One region of the Billgrantia diversa genome, then DNA from elsewhere that is predicted to be linked to it. Evidence: predicted binding sites of a transcription regulator. Region 1 holds the regulator's gene; the other holds the start of a gene.
The links. The regulator LexA, encoded in region 1, represses DNA repair genes until DNA is damaged. The targets are predictions, from matches to a motif close to TACTGTNTANNTANACAGTA.
Positions count from the first base shown of each region.

Region 2: HNO52_RS06615 (LexA family protein) is a predicted target of LexA. The motif match lies at 1,476-1,495, and genes of this name have one in related genera.

Region 1 covers NZ_CP053382.1:1,991,219-1,994,793, forward strand. Annotated here, with positions in the region: gene purU (formyltetrahydrofolate deformylase) at 1-351, shown strand, start outside; gene HNO52_RS09280 (energy-coupling factor ABC transporter permease) at 372-1,043, shown strand; gene dinB (DNA polymerase IV) at 1,046-2,095, opposite strand; gene lexA (transcriptional repressor LexA) at 2,237-2,884, opposite strand; gene HNO52_RS09295 (TetR/AcrR family transcriptional regulator) at 3,084-3,575, shown strand, end outside.
Region 2 covers NZ_CP053382.1:1,407,248-1,410,822, reverse strand. Annotated here, with positions in the region: gene HNO52_RS06625 (YqaE/Pmp3 family membrane protein) at 483-656, shown strand; gene HNO52_RS21215 (hypothetical protein) at 824-958, shown strand; gene HNO52_RS06620 (LexA family transcriptional regulator) at 1,124-1,375, opposite strand; gene HNO52_RS06615 (LexA family protein) at 1,513-1,953, shown strand; gene HNO52_RS06610 (Y-family DNA polymerase) at 1,956-3,236, shown strand; gene HNO52_RS06605 (hypothetical protein) at 3,301-3,498, shown strand.

The sequences.
Region 1 (3,575 bases):
CTGGCCCGCTACATGCAGATCCTGCCGCCGCGAATCTGCCAGCGCTATGCCGGCAGGGTGATCAATATCCACCACAGCTTCCTGCCGTCGTTTGCCGGTGCAAGGCCTTACCACCAGGCGCACTCGCGAGGGGTCAAGCTGATCGGTGCCACCTGTCACTACGTGACCGAGGAACTCGATGCCGGGCCGATCATCGAACAGGACATACACCGCGTGAGTCACTGCCATACGCCACAGGACCTGGTCCGTTTCGGCCGCGATGTGGAGAAGGCGGTACTGGCACGCGGTTTGCGCTGGCATCTGGAGGATCGGGTGCTGATTCACGGCAACAAGACCGTTGTCTTTGCCTGACGCCGGTAGGTAATGCGGCAATGAGTTTTTCCGAGCCGATTCTAGCCTCATGGTTGTTGATTGCCTGCGGGCCGATCTCACTTGTGGGGCTGTTCCTGGGGCTGATGCAGCGCCCCTGGCAGAGCCTGTTGGCCGATCGTGGCTTGCAGCATCGCTGGCTGGCTGCGAGCGTGGCGGTCATGCTGTTATGGCAGCTCAGGGCTCAGTCGGTCGACTGGCTGACCTTGCACCTGATGCTGACGGTATTGATGACGCTGATCTTCAAGGCGCCGCTGGCCTTGCTGACCAACCTGTTGGCCAACCTCGCGCTGGTCGTGCTGGGCAAGGCAGGCTGGCCTCTGCTGGGCGTTAACGTGCTGATCACCGGAGTGGTGCCGATCGCAATCATGGTGGCGATATGGCGTATCGTGGATCGCTACCTGCCTGATAACCTGATGATCTTCCTCTTTGTATGCGGTTTCTTCGGCGCGGCGCTGGCTACCCTGGGTACCGGGCTCGCGGGCTTGGGGTTGGTAATGCTGGGTGCTACCGATCCTGAGGCGGTCTATTTGGCCAAGGAGTACGCGCTGTTCCTGCCGTTGCTTATGCCCTCGGAAGCCTTCATCACCGGCATGCTGCTCAGTGTGCTGATGGTCTACCACCCCGAGTGGGTCGCGACATTCAACGATCACCGCTATATCGATACCAAGTGAGCCTACAGTGGCAGGCTGAGCTGGCGCCGAGCGTCGTCAGCCACCAGCCGTACCCCGACGCCCAGCAGGCGCACCGGACGCTGACGCCTGGCCCATGCCTGTTCCATCAGCGTGGTGAAGGTGTCGAGCGTGGGCAGGCCGCCACGGGAATCGAGAGTGGTGAGAGAGAAGTCGTCGAAGCGCACCTTGACGAAAACACCAGCAATAGGCGGGTGGCCATGGCGGGCAAGGCGTGCCTCGAGGCGTTCGTATAGCGGTGGCAGCTGAGTGTGGCAGTTCGCCAGGTCGGGCAGATCGGTGGCGAAGGTAGTCTCCACGCTCACCGATTTGCGCTCGCGCTCGATGCGTACCGGCCGGTCGTCGATGCCACGTGCCAGCTCGAACAGGCGCCGCCCGAACTTGCCGAATTCCTGCAGCAGACGTTCCAGCGGAACGCGCTGAAGGTCGGCACAGGTAGCGATCTCCAGGGTTTGAAGGCGCTTGGCCGTGGCCGGCCCGACGCCGTGCAGCTTGGTTACCGGGAGCGCGCTCACGAAGTCGTCCACTTGGGGCGGCGTGATTACGGTGAGGCCGTCCGGCTTCTCCCAGTCGCTGGCAATCTTGGCCAGGAATTTTGCTGGGGCGGCACCCACCGAGACGGTAATACCCACGCGCTTGGTGCATTCCTCCTTCAGCCAGCGTGCCATCCAGGTGGCGCTGCCCGAGAAGCGGGTCACGTCGGTGACGTCGAGAAAGGCCTCGTCCAGGGAGAGCGGCTCCACCAGCGGTGTCAGCTCATGAAAGATCGCCAGTAGCTGCCGCGAAGCCTCACGGTAGCGATCGAAGTCGCCGGGCAACAGAGTGAGGTGAGGGCACAAGCGCAACGCCCGCGCCGTCGGCATGGCGGAATGGATGCCGTAGGCCCGGGCCGGGTAATTGCAGGTCGAGATGACGCCGCGCCCTTCGGCGCTGCCGCCGATCGCCAAGGGAATATCGCGCAACGCCGGGTTGTCGCGCATCTCCACTGCGGCGTAGAAGCAATCGCAATCGGCGTGCAGGATCTTGCGGCTCATCGATACGTTGTTCCGCTCAACTGGAGCGCTTTCTGGGCGACGACCAGACAAAGCGGAACTCGACGAGGAAGCGGAGTTGACTGTAGTCAATGAGCATTCCGAGGAGAGCTCCAACGCCGTATGGTCGAGTTCAGGAAGCGATCAACCCAAAGCTTGGCCGCTGCCGCCGCGTATGACTCCCACCCCGATACCCTCGATTTCGAGCGGCTGATGGCGCAAGTCCACCTCGATGGGAGCGAAGTCAGCGTTTTCGGCTTCCAGCACCACGCGGTGCCCCTGACGGTGGAAGCGCTTGACCGTGACCTCGTCCTCCAGCCGTGCCACCACGATCTGGCCGTCGCGCACGCGGTCGGTGCGGTGCACGGCCAGCAGGTCGCCTTCCAGGATGCCCGCATCCTTCATCGAAAGCCCGCGGACCTTGAGCAGGTAATCGGCCCGGGGTGTGAAGAATTCCGGGGGCAGGGGACAGTAGCGGTCGATGTGCTCGGCGGCGAGAACGGGGCTGCCGGCCGCGACCTCGCCAATGATCGGTAGCCCCTCGGCATTCGGCTCGTTGACAGCGGCGTCGGCCTCCTGGGCCGGCAAGCGAATGCCACGAGAGGTGCCGCGGATCACTCTGATGACCCCCTTGCGCTCGAGTGCTCGCAGATGTTCCTCGGCGGCATTGGGAGAGCGAAAACCCAGCGCCCGGGCAATTTCAGCACGGGTCGGAGGGTAGCCGAACTCGTTCATGGTCTTGACGATGAAGTCATAAACGTTCTGTTGGCGCGAGGTGAGAGGGCGTGTCATGGCAAACTCCAGTGGCGTGACTGCCGTATTGGTCAAGTATACAGCATGGAAGCCCATACAGTAAAAAGGGGATCGTTCATCGCCGCCAAGCGTCTGAAGACGTTTAAAACGCTACTGGTTGTCTATTCATTGAGTGACGAGTCGTAATGACGTAGACTTTTGTAATGTTTAAAACAGACGTTTCCAGCGGGAACTGATCATGGCCCAGACCGATACCGTCACCCGTATTCTCGACACTGCCGAGGTGCTGTTCGCCGAGCGCGGCTTCGCCGAGACCTCGCTGCGTACCATCACCAGCAAGGCACGCGTCAATCTCGCCGCGGTCAATTACCACTTCGGCTCGAAGAAAGCACTGATCCAGGCGGTCTTCTCTCGTTATCTCGATCCCTTTACCATGCGTTTCCATCACGCCCTGGATGAGTTGGAGGCGCGTCACGCCGGCGGCGTCATTCCGCTTGAAGAGCTACTGGAAACCATGGCGCGAACCGTGCTCGAAGTACCCGCAGAGAAGCACAGCCTGAAGGTGTTCATGAAGCTGCTGGGGCTTGCCTACAGTCAGGCTCAAGGGCACTTGCGGCGCCACATCCAAGAAGAGTACGGCAGCGTCTTTACCCGCTTTACCGAGTTGGTAAGGCGCGCCACCCCGGAGCTGCCCGATGCCGAGCGATTCTGGCGCCTGCATTTCGTTCTC
Region 2 (3,575 bases), 580 kb from region 1:
TCCTGCTCAAGCATCCTTGGGGTATGAGCACTCCGTCGCTCGGCCTTCCCTGTAGGGCTCTCCCTAGCCCGTTGACTTCAAGGTAGTCGCTCCGAGCGAAAAGCGGTTTATCCCAAGTTAACCAATGTTGTAAGAAATACGCTTCGCTTCTTGTAAGAAATGGCTTACAAGGGCGTCGGCGGGATTGCTCCCTCCTTGCCTCCGCATCTCGAGCCACCGCCCTCGATAGCAGTCGGCGGCCAGCGGCCAGCCAGCGAAACCATCGGGCGACTACACCCCAAGGCCGGCATCGATCCGCTTTGGCTACGGAGCCGGTTAATGCCTGGATTGACTCTTGGCGCACCGAAGAAGGGGCTTACCTCCTGACACCTACCGGCAATTCGTGTTTGATTTCGAAACAGTAAGTCAGTCCGCGCAGACGACGCCTGAAAATACGCTAGGCTTGAGGCAGGATCAGGAGCCGCATCAAAAAGGAGTTGGATATGGCATTTACCGCAACAGACCCCATCAAGATGATCTTCGCCCTCTTGTTACCGCCAGTTGGCGTGTTCCTGGAGGTCGGCCTGAAGGGCCACTTCTGGCTGAACATACTGCTGACGTTCCTGGGTTTCATCCCTGGCATCATTCACGCTTTCTACGTAATACTTAAACACTAGCTGCTCGAGACTGTCAGCGTCGTTTAATTCGGCCTAGGGCAACGAGTCCATAAGGTGCGGGGCGCTAAAACCTTATCTGGCTTTTTTCGCTCTCGCACCTCGAGCCGATAGCTGACTTACATCGCCTCAGAGGCCTTCCCGACTACTCGTTCAAGATATCCTCGGCAATGGGCGCCAGCCGGGCCATGCCCACCATCACCCTGACCCGCCGCGACGTCGACCAGCACCGCTACGTGGTCACCGATCGCGACGCCTTCACCTGCGTTAAGGCCTACAAAGAAGCCGAGTGGGCTGAATTTTGAGTCTACGATTCCCTGCAAGATCGGACACGAACCCGGCCAACAGGCCGGGTTCATTATTTACTGCTCGCGAGGTTACACCGCATACCGCCGCGCCTGGCTGACCTACCACCCCACGCAGATCCGATACTCGAGCAATCAGCGAATGCCGTGGCCCCGCCGTCGGCATCAGCCGTTAGGCACCGCCGATCCGGCGGGTACGGAAAAGCCGCTGCTCGCCGTCAGCTCCGCTACTACCAGGTCCGCATGTCTTACCGGCCGCGCTTCGTCCACGACGAGCTGATCCCCCTCCATGATCGGCCCATTCACGCCGGCCTCATCGCTCACTTCCACCAGGTAGCAACTTGCCCTGAAATGCTTGAGGTTGAGCCCCTCCATGGCTGGATGCATGCCCGCGCACAGCGGACCCAAATAGTTCACTCGCATACCCCTGCCCCGTCTCACTTTTCTCTATGATGGTCGCCCAGCGGCTAACTTCCATTAGCGTTTGCCTGTTGCCTGGAAGCGACGTTGTCGACAATACTGTATAAAACTACAGCTGTGCAAAGGGACTCACCATGAAACTGGCAAACCTCATTCCGGCTCATTGCGAGCCGCCACCGCTTGCGCTTCCCTACCCTCTAGCCCTGGGCCGCGCTGGTCTCTCGGGCTTCCCGTCACCGGCACAAGATTACGAAGGCCGCACCCTCGACCTCAACGAGCGCTTCGTGAAGCGCCCCTCCGCGACGTTCTTCCTCACGGTGACTGGGGACAGCATGGTCAAGCTGGGCATCAATGAGGGCGATACCCTAGTGGTCGATCGTTCAATCGATCCCCGTCCTGGTCACATCATCGTCGCCTTGGTCGACGGCGAGATCACCATCAAGCGCTACGAGCTGAGGGGCAACGTGCCGTGTCTCTGCTCCGGCAACCCTCGTTATGCCCCCATCCCGCTCGTCGATCTGGATTGCCAGGTGTGGGGAGTCGTTCGCTCGGTCATCCACGAGTACACGGTATGAGCATGATCGGCCTGGTCGATTGCAACAGCTTTTACGTCAGCTGCGAGCGTGTCTTCCAGCCGCGGCTGCGCCGCCTCCCTGTCGGGGTGATGTCGAACAACGACGGCTGCGTCATCGCGCTCTCCAACGAGCTCAAGGCAACTGGCATCACAATGGGCACGCCGGCATTCGAGATCCAGCACCTGGCGCGCCAAGGCAGAATCCATCTCCTCTCGAGCAACTACGAACTCTACGGCGACATGAGCCAGCGCGTGCAGTCCGTGCTCGAGGAGTTCTCCCCCGGCGTTGAACCCTACTCCATCGACGAAATGTTCGTCCGCTTCGGTGGCTTCACCTCCGATCAGATGCTCGAGCATGCCCGGCAGCTCCATGACCGCGTCCGTCAATACACCGGAATCCCCGTCTGCGTCGGTGTCGCACCAACCCGAACCCTCGCCAAATTTGCGAACAGAGCAGCTAAAAAGATCCCTGCCTACCGCGGTGTGTGTGTACTCCAAGCCGATAGCGCCGAAACCAAAGCTCTACTCCAGCGCTTCGAGCTGGGCGATTTATGGGGCGTTGGCCGGCGGCTGGTGGAGCGGCTCGCTATTATCGGCATCCGCACCGGCTGGGACCTCGCCCAGGCCGACCCCAAGCGCATCCGCCAGCAATTTAGCGTCACGCTCGAGCGCACCGCCCTGGAGCTGCGCGGTATCAGCTGCATCGAGATGAACGACTTCCATGAGCCCCGGCAGCGCATCATGACCAGCCGCAGCTTCGGCAAGCTGACCGACAACGTCGGAGAGATCCGCGAAGCCATGCGACAGCACGGCCAACGCGGCGCCGAAAAGCTGCGTAGCCAGGGCAGCCTTGCCCGCGCAGTGCTGGTGTTCCTCAAGACCAACCCGTTCCGGCAGGACCTGCCGCAGTACACACCCAGCGCCGTGCTCGAACTGCCCCGGCCCACCGATGACAGCCGCGAGATTCTTCACGCAGCCGGCCAGGCCCTTCAGCGCATCTACCGCAAGGGTTATCTCTTTCAGAAAGGAGGCGTAATGCTGCTCGACCTGGTTGACGCCAGCCGGCAGCAGCTCTCTCTGCTCGACACGCCGCAGAGCGACACCGACAGGCAGCGCAGTGCCAAGCTGATGAACGTGATAGATGACCTGAACCGCACGATGGGGCGTGGCACCGTCAAGCTCGGCACGCCGAGCCCAGGAGCGGCGTGGCATTTGCGCTGCGCGAATCTGACCCAGCGATACACCACACGATGGGGTGAGTTGCCTGTGGCAAAGAGCCAGTGATGACTGCCGCCAACCTGCGATCCTACACTATGCTCGACAGCAGGTAGCTTCAGTGGAGGGCATTATGGACAAGGCCGTCATCGACGCAATCCGGAAAAAAGAGCAGTTGCCTGACAGCATGTCGGATTGCGAAATCGCCAAGGAATACAAAGGCACGTACACCGCCGCCAGGGCTGCCGTGAACCTGGAGCACAAGCTGCCTGACCAGATCCTCGCGGATGCCATGCGCAAGGTGTTTCCTTTCATGCGGAAGAAGAAATGAGGTCGGCCAGGCAGGTTTGATGCGTTGCGCCTCATTCACGGACCAGCTCAACCAGGGCCGCCCAAGGAGTGGCCTTC